DNA from 4 places in the Bradyrhizobium sp. 186 genome. Region 1 is predicted to be linked to each of the others. Evidence: predicted binding sites of a transcription regulator. Region 1 holds the regulator's gene; each other region holds the start of a gene.
The links. Region 1 encodes LexA, which represses DNA repair genes until DNA is damaged. Its sites were predicted from a motif close to TGTTCNNNNTGTGTTCNG; they were not measured.
Positions count from the first base shown of each region.

Region 2: a site for LexA is predicted at 958-975, ahead of recA (recombinase RecA). Genes of this name have one in related genera too.
Region 3: a site for LexA is predicted at 886-903, ahead of IVB18_RS49640 (YifB family Mg chelatase-like AAA ATPase). Genes of this name have one in related genera too.
Region 4: a site for LexA is predicted at 581-598, ahead of IVB18_RS26085 (single-stranded DNA-binding protein). Genes of this name have one in related genera too.

Region 1 covers NZ_CP082164.1:5,689,672-5,691,871, forward strand. Annotated here, with positions in the region: gene glp (gephyrin-like molybdotransferase Glp) at 1-535, shown strand, start outside; gene lexA (transcriptional repressor LexA) at 711-1,406, shown strand; gene IVB18_RS27350 (hypothetical protein) at 1,578-1,778, shown strand; gene IVB18_RS27355 (hypothetical protein) at 1,970-2,200, shown strand, end outside.
Region 2 covers NZ_CP082164.1:6,946,496-6,948,695, forward strand. Annotated here, with positions in the region: gene recA (recombinase RecA) at 1-865, opposite strand, end outside; gene IVB18_RS33620 (IS630 family transposase) at 1,067-2,131, opposite strand; gene IVB18_RS33625 (IS630 family transposase) at 2,174-2,200, opposite strand, start outside.
Region 3 covers NZ_CP082164.1:10,383,607-10,385,806, reverse strand. Annotated here, with positions in the region: gene IVB18_RS49640 (YifB family Mg chelatase-like AAA ATPase) at 1-827, opposite strand, end outside; gene IVB18_RS49635 (PilZ domain-containing protein) at 1,054-1,299, shown strand; gene IVB18_RS49630 (tetratricopeptide repeat protein) at 1,436-2,200, shown strand, end outside.
Region 4 covers NZ_CP082164.1:5,439,827-5,442,026, reverse strand. Annotated here, with positions in the region: partial or broken gene IVB18_RS26090 (outer membrane beta-barrel protein) at 1-302, opposite strand, end outside; gene IVB18_RS26085 (single-stranded DNA-binding protein) at 752-1,246, shown strand; gene gyrA (DNA gyrase subunit A) at 1,597-2,200, shown strand, end outside.

The DNA of each region.
Region 1 (2,200 bases):
GGAGGCCACCACCGCCGGCATCCGCAGCGCACGCGAGAGCGGCGCCGACATCCTGATCACGACCGGCGGCGCGTCGGTCGGCGACCACGACCTGGTCCGGCCGGCGCTCAACGCCGAGGGCATTTCGATGGCGTTCTGGAAGATCGCGATGCGACCGGGCAAGCCCATGATGCACGGGCGTCTCGGCGCGATGCGCGTGATCGGCCTGCCCGGCAATCCGGTATCGTCCTATGTTTGCGGCTTCCTGTTCATGGTGCCGCTGATTCGCGCGCTGTCGGGCCGCGAGGTGATTCATCACCGCCGCGAGCGCGCCGTGCTCGGCCGCGATGTCGGTGCCAATGATCAGCGCGAGGACTATCTTCGCGCGCGCCTGGAGCTGCGCGAGGACGGCACCCTGGTGGCCCTTCCCGTCAACCATCAGGATTCTTCGCTGCTTGCGAATCTTGCTGCGGCACAGGCACTTCTCGTGCGCGCACCATTCGCGCCGAAGGCCGAGGCGGGCATGCCCTGCGAGGTGCTGCGACTGCCGGTCTGAATGCGTCGACCACACGCGTTCCGCGAAGTTCGTCGCGTTCACGGTAAATTAAGCAGTTGCGGAACACATATCGAACATATAGTGTCCGTTCATGATTTGTTTCGAGCATCTGGCGGTTCGCCGCTGAATTCACCGTCTCGGAATCGAACGACATCAACCGGGGGATTTGGTCAAGATGTTAACGCGCAAACAATACGAGCTTCTGCGGTTCATCAGCGAACGTCTGAAGGAAAGCGGCGTGCCGCCCTCCTTCGACGAGATGAAGGACGCGCTCGACCTGCGCTCGAAATCGGGCATCCATCGCCTGATCACCGCGCTCGAGGAGCGCGGCTTCATCCGGCGCCTGCCCAACCGGGCCCGCGCCATCGAGGTGATCAAGCTGCCCGAGCTCCAGGCCGCCGCCGGTAGCCGCCGCGGCTTCACGCCGAGCGTCATCGAGGGCAATCTCGGCAAGGTGCGCTCCAGCGCGCCGGCGGACGACGGCGAGCGCCCCGTCGCGGTGCCGGTGATGGGCCGCATCGCGGCCGGTACGCCGATCGAGGCCTTGCAGACCCGTAGCCACACCATCAGCGTACCGCCGGACATGCTCGGCTCTGGCGAGCACTACGCGCTCGAAGTGCGCGGCGATTCGATGGTCGAGGCCGGCATCCTCGACGGCGACATGGCGCTGATCCAGCGCAACGAGAGCGCCGATACCGGCGACATCGTCGTGGCGCTGATCGACGACGAGGAAGCAACGCTGAAGCGCTTCCGCCGCCGCGGCGCCTCGATCGCCCTCGAGCCCGCCAATGCCTCCTATGAGGTGCGCATCCTGCCGCCGAACCGGGTGAAAATTCAGGGCAAGCTGATCGGGCTGTACCGGAAGTACTGAGCCTATCCGGCGGTCATTCGATACACATTGGAGCGGACGGATTGTCCGCTCCGGCTGGATAGTCTTTCTGGTTCTGCACAGATTATCCGGCCACCCCTCCGGCGCTACATCCTCGGCACGCCGCACGAAGCGCCCACTGCTTCGCGGCCTTGAGAGACCGAGGAGACAACCATGCGCAAGATCGCTTTAAGCACAATCACCGTGGCGCTGATCGCAGCATCAGCGTCGCAAGCCCTCGCCGCACAGTCGCGTCATCATGTCCGCAAGGAGGCGGCGGTCAGCGAGCAATTCCGCAATGCCCGCAACGCCGTCGAGCAGCCGTCGCAACCGGCTTGGCAATATTCGGGCTGGTCCGCGCCTGCCGGCCGCTGACGTCGAGGCTTGCTAAATGCACTGGAGCAGACTTTGTTCCCAGCGCATTTGAAAAAGATAATGTGATCGCGCTCTACGGATGTGAGCCGCAGATTTGCCCACAAACAAGCATAAGATCACAGTTTCCACTCTGATAGAGGCCTGCGCCTCCGAGAGAGGCGCGGGTTGCTATCCTGAATGAGGAGCGCCCGATGTGTGACTACAGCCTGCATGCCGTCGCGACGCGTCCCGCCGAAGTCGGCGAGACGATCGTCACGACAAACTTCCGCGGCACCTCGACGCGCGGCTTCGCCTCCGAAGCCGACATGTCCGTCGCGGTCTGCCTGCTGCCGGGAACGGAGCTCGCCTTCGCCGACAACGTCCGCTACGACAATCGCTGGATCTGGACCCGCACCATCAACTCCCGTGTCGGAAAATTCGGC
Region 2 (2,200 bases), 1.3 Mb from region 1:
CGAGATCGAGGATCTCGCCCATCTTGGAGACACCCTCGCCGTACATGATGTCGAACTCGACCTGCTTGAAGGGCGGCGCCAACTTGTTCTTCACCACTTTGACGCGCGTGGTGTTGCCGACCACCTCGTCACGCTCCTTGATCGCGCCGATGCGGCGGATGTCGAGGCGGACAGAGGCGTAGAACTTCAGCGCGTTGCCGCCGGTGGTGGTTTCCGGCGAGCCGTACATCACGCCGATCTTCATGCGGATCTGATTGATGAAGATCACCATGGTGTTGGACTTGTTGATGGAGGCCGTGAGCTTGCGCAGCGCCTGGCTCATCAGCCGGGCCTGGAGACCCGGCAGCGCATCGCCCATCTCACCCTCGAGCTCGGCCTTTGGCACCAGTGCGGCGACCGAATCGATCACCAGCACGTCGACCGCGCCGGAACGCACCAGGGTGTCGCAGATTTCCAGCGCCTGCTCGCCGGTGTCCGGCTGGGAGATCAGGAGCTCGTCGATGTTGACCCCGAGCTTGCGCGCATAGACCGGGTCGAGCGCATGCTCGGCGTCGATGAAGGCGCAGATGCCGCCCTTCTTCTGCGCTTCGGCCACCGTATGCAGCGCCAGCGTGGTCTTGCCCGAGGATTCCGGCCCGTAGATCTCGACGACCCGCCCCTTCGGCAGGCCGCCGATGCCGAGCGCGATATCCAGCCCCAGCGAGCCCGACGACACCGCCTCGACATCCATCGAGCGATCGTTCTTGCCGAGCTTCATCACCGAGCCCTTGCCGAACTGCCGCTCGATCTGGGAGAGCGCGGCGGCCAGAGCTTTACTCTTGTCCATGGAGGATCCTTCGACGATACGCAGCGCAGTGGTGGACATCGGGTCGTGCTCCTTATGACGAGGATTCGCTAGGGGGACAAACGATTGACGAGGCGGGCCGGCGATAAAACCAATGTACCCCATTTGTTCCAAGTTCGCAATATGTTCTTTTACAGTCCGTATTTGATCCCCAGTGTCCTAAGTTGATTTTGGGAGTGTCCTAGTTTGATTTTGAGGACAGAAGCGAACTAGTACTCGGAATCAGAGCTGAGTGATACGGCGGCCTTTGAAACGGCGTTGACGGACCTTTTTCTTGGTCCAGATGAAGGGCTCGGCTTTGTCATTGTAGGCGTTGACGTAGGCATCGATGTGTTCCTGAAGCTGGTTGAGGCTTGTGAAGGAGGTGCCGCTAAGTGACTGCCCCTGCAAGATCGAGAACCAGACCTCGACCTGATTGAGCCAGGACGCGCTTGTCGGCGTGAAGTGAAATTGCACGTTGGGGTGGGCCTTGAGCCAGGGCTCGTTCTTCTTGTGGGTGTTGAGGTTGTCGAGGATGACGTGAAGCTTTCGGCCCGGAAAGGCCGCGGCGACACTGTTCATGAAGTCGAGAAACTCGACGCGGCGACGGCGTTTTGAATGCGTCGCGATGATCTTTCCGGTGGCGACTTCAAGCGCCGCAAACAGCGTTGTCGTGCCATGCCGCTTGTAATCGTGGCTTTGGCCGGTCAAGGCGCGGCCATTGGGCAACTTCAGGTAACCCTGCGCTCGCTCCAAGGCCTGGATCGAGGGCTTCTCGTCCACGCATAGCACAATGGCCTTCGCGGGCGGGGCGACGTAGAGGCCGACAACATCGGCGGCTTTGGCCGTAAAGTTCGGGTCGTTGCTCTCGCACCAAGACTTGCGAGCCGCGAGGTCAATCTTGTGGCTGCGCAGGAACCGCCAAACATATTGGACGTCAACATCGCCGAGCGCCTCGGCCAGCAGAGGGCCGGTCCAGCGCGCAAACCCTTGCGGGGCCGGCTTATCCAGCAGCTTCAGAATCCGCTTGTCGGTGACCTTCGTATAGATCGGCTGCTTGCCGGGCCGCGGCTTGTCTTGCAGCCCTTCAAGGCCATGATCGGCATAGCGGTGCCGCCAAAGGCTGACAATCCGCGGCTGGACTCCGACTTCTTTGGCGATCGAGCGGGTGCTGCGCCCATCCGCCGCCAACAGAACGATCCGCGCTCGCTTCAAATCGCGCTGCAACGTCACCGGCGAGCTACAACACGCCTCAAGCACCTTGCGATCTTTCCGCGAAAGGTGGACTTCTCTTGCTTCGGGGATCATCCATATCTTGAATCACGACTCACGATCCAAGAAAAGTGGGTACTAGGTCAGCGTTTCCATGGTTCGAAT
Region 3 (2,200 bases), 4.7 Mb from region 1:
GCCATGCTGGCGGAATGATGCGGCGAGCGGAATGGCCGCCGCGCCGTCAGCGCGCCGCCTTCGATCTCACCGGCGACAGAAGCGATCATCGAGACTTCGAGCAGCTCGCCGGGCGACAGCGGCGGCAGGATCGAGGGCAGGCGCGCGGCCAGCATCGATTTGCCGGCGCCGGGCGCGCCGATCATCAGGAGGTGATGGCCGCCCGACGCCGCGATCTCTAGCGCCCGCTTGGCGCTCTCCTGGCCCTTGATGTCGCGCAGGTCGAGCGAAGAGGCCGCGGCCTCATGCACCTTCGGCGTGGGCCGCGACAGCAGCTGCGTCCCTTTGAAGTGATTGGCGATCTGAATGAGTGAGTGTGCGGCGATGATCTGGATATCCGGGCTTGCCCACGCCGCCTCCGAGCCGCAAGCCGCCGGACAGATCAATCCTTCCTCGCGCGTATTGGCGCCGATCGCGGCGGGGAGAACGCCGGCGACGGGTGCGATCGAGCCGTCGAGGCCGAGCTCGCCAAGAACCGTAAAGCCCGTCAGCGCATCCGGCGGGATCGCACCGATCGCCGCCATCAGCCCGAGCGCAATCGGCAGGTCGTAATGGCTGCCTTCCTTGGGCAGATCGGCAGGCGCCAGGTTGACGATGATCCGCCGCGCCGGCAGCGCCAGGCCCGAGGCGATCAACGCCGAGCGGACCCGCTCGCGCGCCTCCGACACCGCCTTGTCCGGAAGACCGACGATGGCAAAGGCCGGCAGGCCCGGCGCGACCTGCACCTGCACGTCGACCGCGCGAGCCTCGATCCCCTCAAAGGCGACGGTAGAAACCCGCTGAACCATGCCCGAACCAGCCTGCCCTCTTGCGCAATCAAGGGTAGCAGAGGCGACTAGTCATGGCAAGAACAATACGGGAACGGGCTGCGGGCTGTCGAAGCCCTAACCGGTCGTAAACGCGGCGCCGACACTACGCCTCGAATGCGACGGGCTCTGCTCAGCACATTCCAACGAATGTTCGGTACTCGTAGAGGTGCGGGATGGGCCGTGATCTAACAAGTGAACAATCAAAATGCTTGCAAATCGCCGCAGAAGCGAACGTCGCGTGTGCACTCGGCTCGCCAAGATCCACTTTGGCGCCGGCTCGCTGCCGAGGGACTGCACGATCACGGACATCTCTGCTGGCGGCGTGAAAGTGGTGGCGGAATTTCTCGAATTGCCGCCGCAGTTCACGATCATTTTCGCGCCCGACTATTCCCGTCAGTGCCGCCTGCGCTGGCGCATCGGCTGCGAATTCGGCGCTGAATTCACGGACTAGAGGAGCATGATCCGGAGAAGTGCGTAGCGGTTTTCCGAATGGATCATGCAACAATAGAGTTGACGCGCGCGCTTCCTTAACGGGAATTTAGCGTTAATCGGTAAGCATCTCTGATCAGTCGCCGAGTGATCAGAGTATGTCCAAGCGTTCGTCCCGCGCCTCTCCCCCGGCGAGATTTCTGCTTCCCGCACTCCTGGTGCTCGTCCTCGGCGGTTGCCAGACCACGAGCCTGGAGGACGTGACCGGTGCGCTCGGCGGCAAGTCGGAAGCGGCGAGCAAGCCGGATGCGAAGCCGGACATGGACGGCCTGCGCGAGCGCTATCGCGCCAAGCCGAGCGATCCCAACGTCGCACTCGAATACGGCAAGGCGCTGCGTGACACTGGCCAGCGTGCGCAGGCGGTCGCGGTGCTGGAGCAAGCCGTGCTCGGCCATCCCAGCAACAAGGCGCTGCTCGCCGGCTATGGCCGCGCGCTCGCCGACAGCGGCAATTTCCAGCAGGCTTTCGATGTCTTGAGCCGCGCGCACACCCCGGAGGATCCCGACTGGCACATCCTGTCGGCGCAGGGCGCGGCGCTCGACCAGCTCGGCCGCAACGAGGAAGCGCAGCAATATTACGCCACCGCGCTCAAGATCGTGCCCGACGAGCCGTCGGTGCTGTCCAACCTCGGCCTGTCCTACATGCTCCAGAACAATCTGCCCAGGGCCGAGGAGACGCTGCGCCGCGCGCATGAACGCAACCCTGCCGCTCCGCGCGTCCGGGCCAATCTGGCCCTTGTCCTGGGATTGGAAGGAAAACAGGCCGAGGCCGAGACCGTCGCGAAGGGCGATCTGTCGCCGGCCGAGGCGGCGGCGAAGGTCACGGCGCTGCGCCAATTGCTGGCGAAGAAGCAGCAGCAGCGG
Region 4 (2,200 bases), 250 kb from region 1:
CCGAACACCCAGTTAGCCGACTGCCAGCGATAGCCGATCTGGCCGCCGACAGTGCCGCCTGTCGCGTTGTGACAGCCTTCGCCTACCAGAACGCCGGTCACCGGCGCAACGAAGTCCCAGCACTTGTGGCTCGACCCGCCGCCGCCGTTGATGCCGATGTAGAAGCCGCTCCAGTCATAGATGGTCGCGACCATCGGCGCCGGAGCCTTCGTGTAGGGACGCGCCGCCATATCCGCCGCGCTTGCGGGAGCCGACAGGCCCAACGCCACTGCACCGATTGCACCAAATAAAAGCTTATTCATTGCCAGTCTCCCCAGGTTCGTCCGCTTCTTGTTATCCCCGAAGCGGCTGATCAGGCGTGACGCCCATATGAATTAAGTCCAAGGCAACCGTAGCCCAAGCAATGGGCAGAGTCCGTCTCCGAAATGCAACACTCGCGGGGCAATGGAGGCGCCTCTAACTTGATGAATGTTAAGTAGTTTTCCTGCTTTGCGGGAACCCAAAAAGGTTCCACCGGGCACCTTGCATTTTCGCTGCGCATTTGTGCGTCCCGCCCGCAGATTCAGCGGCAGGACTTCCTAAGAACAAATCTGGAACAAAATTCAGGTCAATGCTATATTTGGGGATAACCTGAGGCGTAACGGCCTGATCGGCCCTCGCAAGCGTATAGGGTCGGCAACAGGGGGCCGAGGACCGCGGGCGCGCGGCCCGGCCTTGTGAGATTCAGTGGCATTCGGAGTGGAGAGCGGAGATGGCGGGAAGCGTCAACAAGGTCATTCTGGTTGGAAATCTCGGCAAGGATCCGGAAATCCGCCGCACCCAGGACGGGCGGCCGATTGCGAATTTGAGCATTGCCACCTCGGAGACCTGGCGCGACAAGGCGACCGGCGAGCGTAAGGAAAAGACCGAATGGCACCGCGTCGTGATCTTCAATGAAGGGCTCTGCAAGGTTGCCGAGCAGTATCTGAAGAAGGGCGCCAAGATTTACATCGAGGGCGCGCTCCAGACCCGCAAATGGACCGACCAGAGCGGTGTGGAGAAGTACTCCACCGAGGTGGTGCTTCAGGGCTTCAACTCGACCCTCACGATGCTCGATGGCCGTAGCGGCGGGGCAGGCGGCAACTTCGGCGACGAGCCGGGCGGCGATTTCGGCTCCTCTGGTCCCGTCAGCAGCGCGCCGCGCCGTCCCGTTGCCGCCGCCGGCGGTGGCCGCAACAGCGACATGGACGACGATATCCCGTTCTGAGAACGCGGATCGCACGACGAGGACGCGCCGGCTGGATGGGGCGGCGCTTCACACGTCGTGTCAGCAAATCTTGCTAGTCGGCAGGAAGGGCTCGGGATTTCCGGGCCCGCTTCATGTTTGGGTTGAGCTCGGATTACGTCACGGCAAACGGGCTCACTCGCCGCACAGTTTTCCACGTGTTACAGGCGGTTTTGGAAAGCCTGTTCCGGGCCCTTCCCAAGCGCTGCTCGTAAGGCCCTAAGTTATTGGAAAAATAAGCGGAAAAAGGACTTCCCGAGAGCCCGCAAGGGTGGTTATCAGGGGCCCGATGCGCTATATGATTCCCAGATAAAAACTCACCGGATTCCCCCTTGGCTGACGACGACAACAAGCCCGGCGACCAGCCGGCGCAACCCTCGGACATTCGCCCCGTCTCGATCTTCGAGGAGATGAAGAAGTCCTACCTCGATTACGCCATGAGCGTGATCGTGGCGCGTGCGTTGCCTGATGCCCGCGACGGACTGAAGCCGGTGCACCGCCGCATCCTGTACTCGATGCACGAGCAGGGCCACACGCCCGACAAGAAGTACGTGAAGTCCGCCCGCGTGGTCGGCGACGTCATCGGTAAGTATCATCCGCACGGCGACCAATCGATCTACGACGCCATGGTCCGCATGGCGCAGGACTTCTCGATGCGCGTGCCGTTGATCGACGGTCAGGGCAATTTCGGCTCGGTCGATGGCGATCCGCCTGCCGCTTATCGTTATACCGAAGCGCGACTGACCAAGTCGGCGCTGGCCCTGCTGGCCGATATCGACAAGGACACCGTCGATTTCCAGCCGAACTACGACAACAACGAGACAGAGCCGTCGGTTCTTCCGGCCAAATTCCCCAATCTCCTGGTCAACGGCGCCGGCGGCATCGCCGTCGGCATGGCCACGAACATTCCGCCGCACAATCTTGGCGAAGTCATCG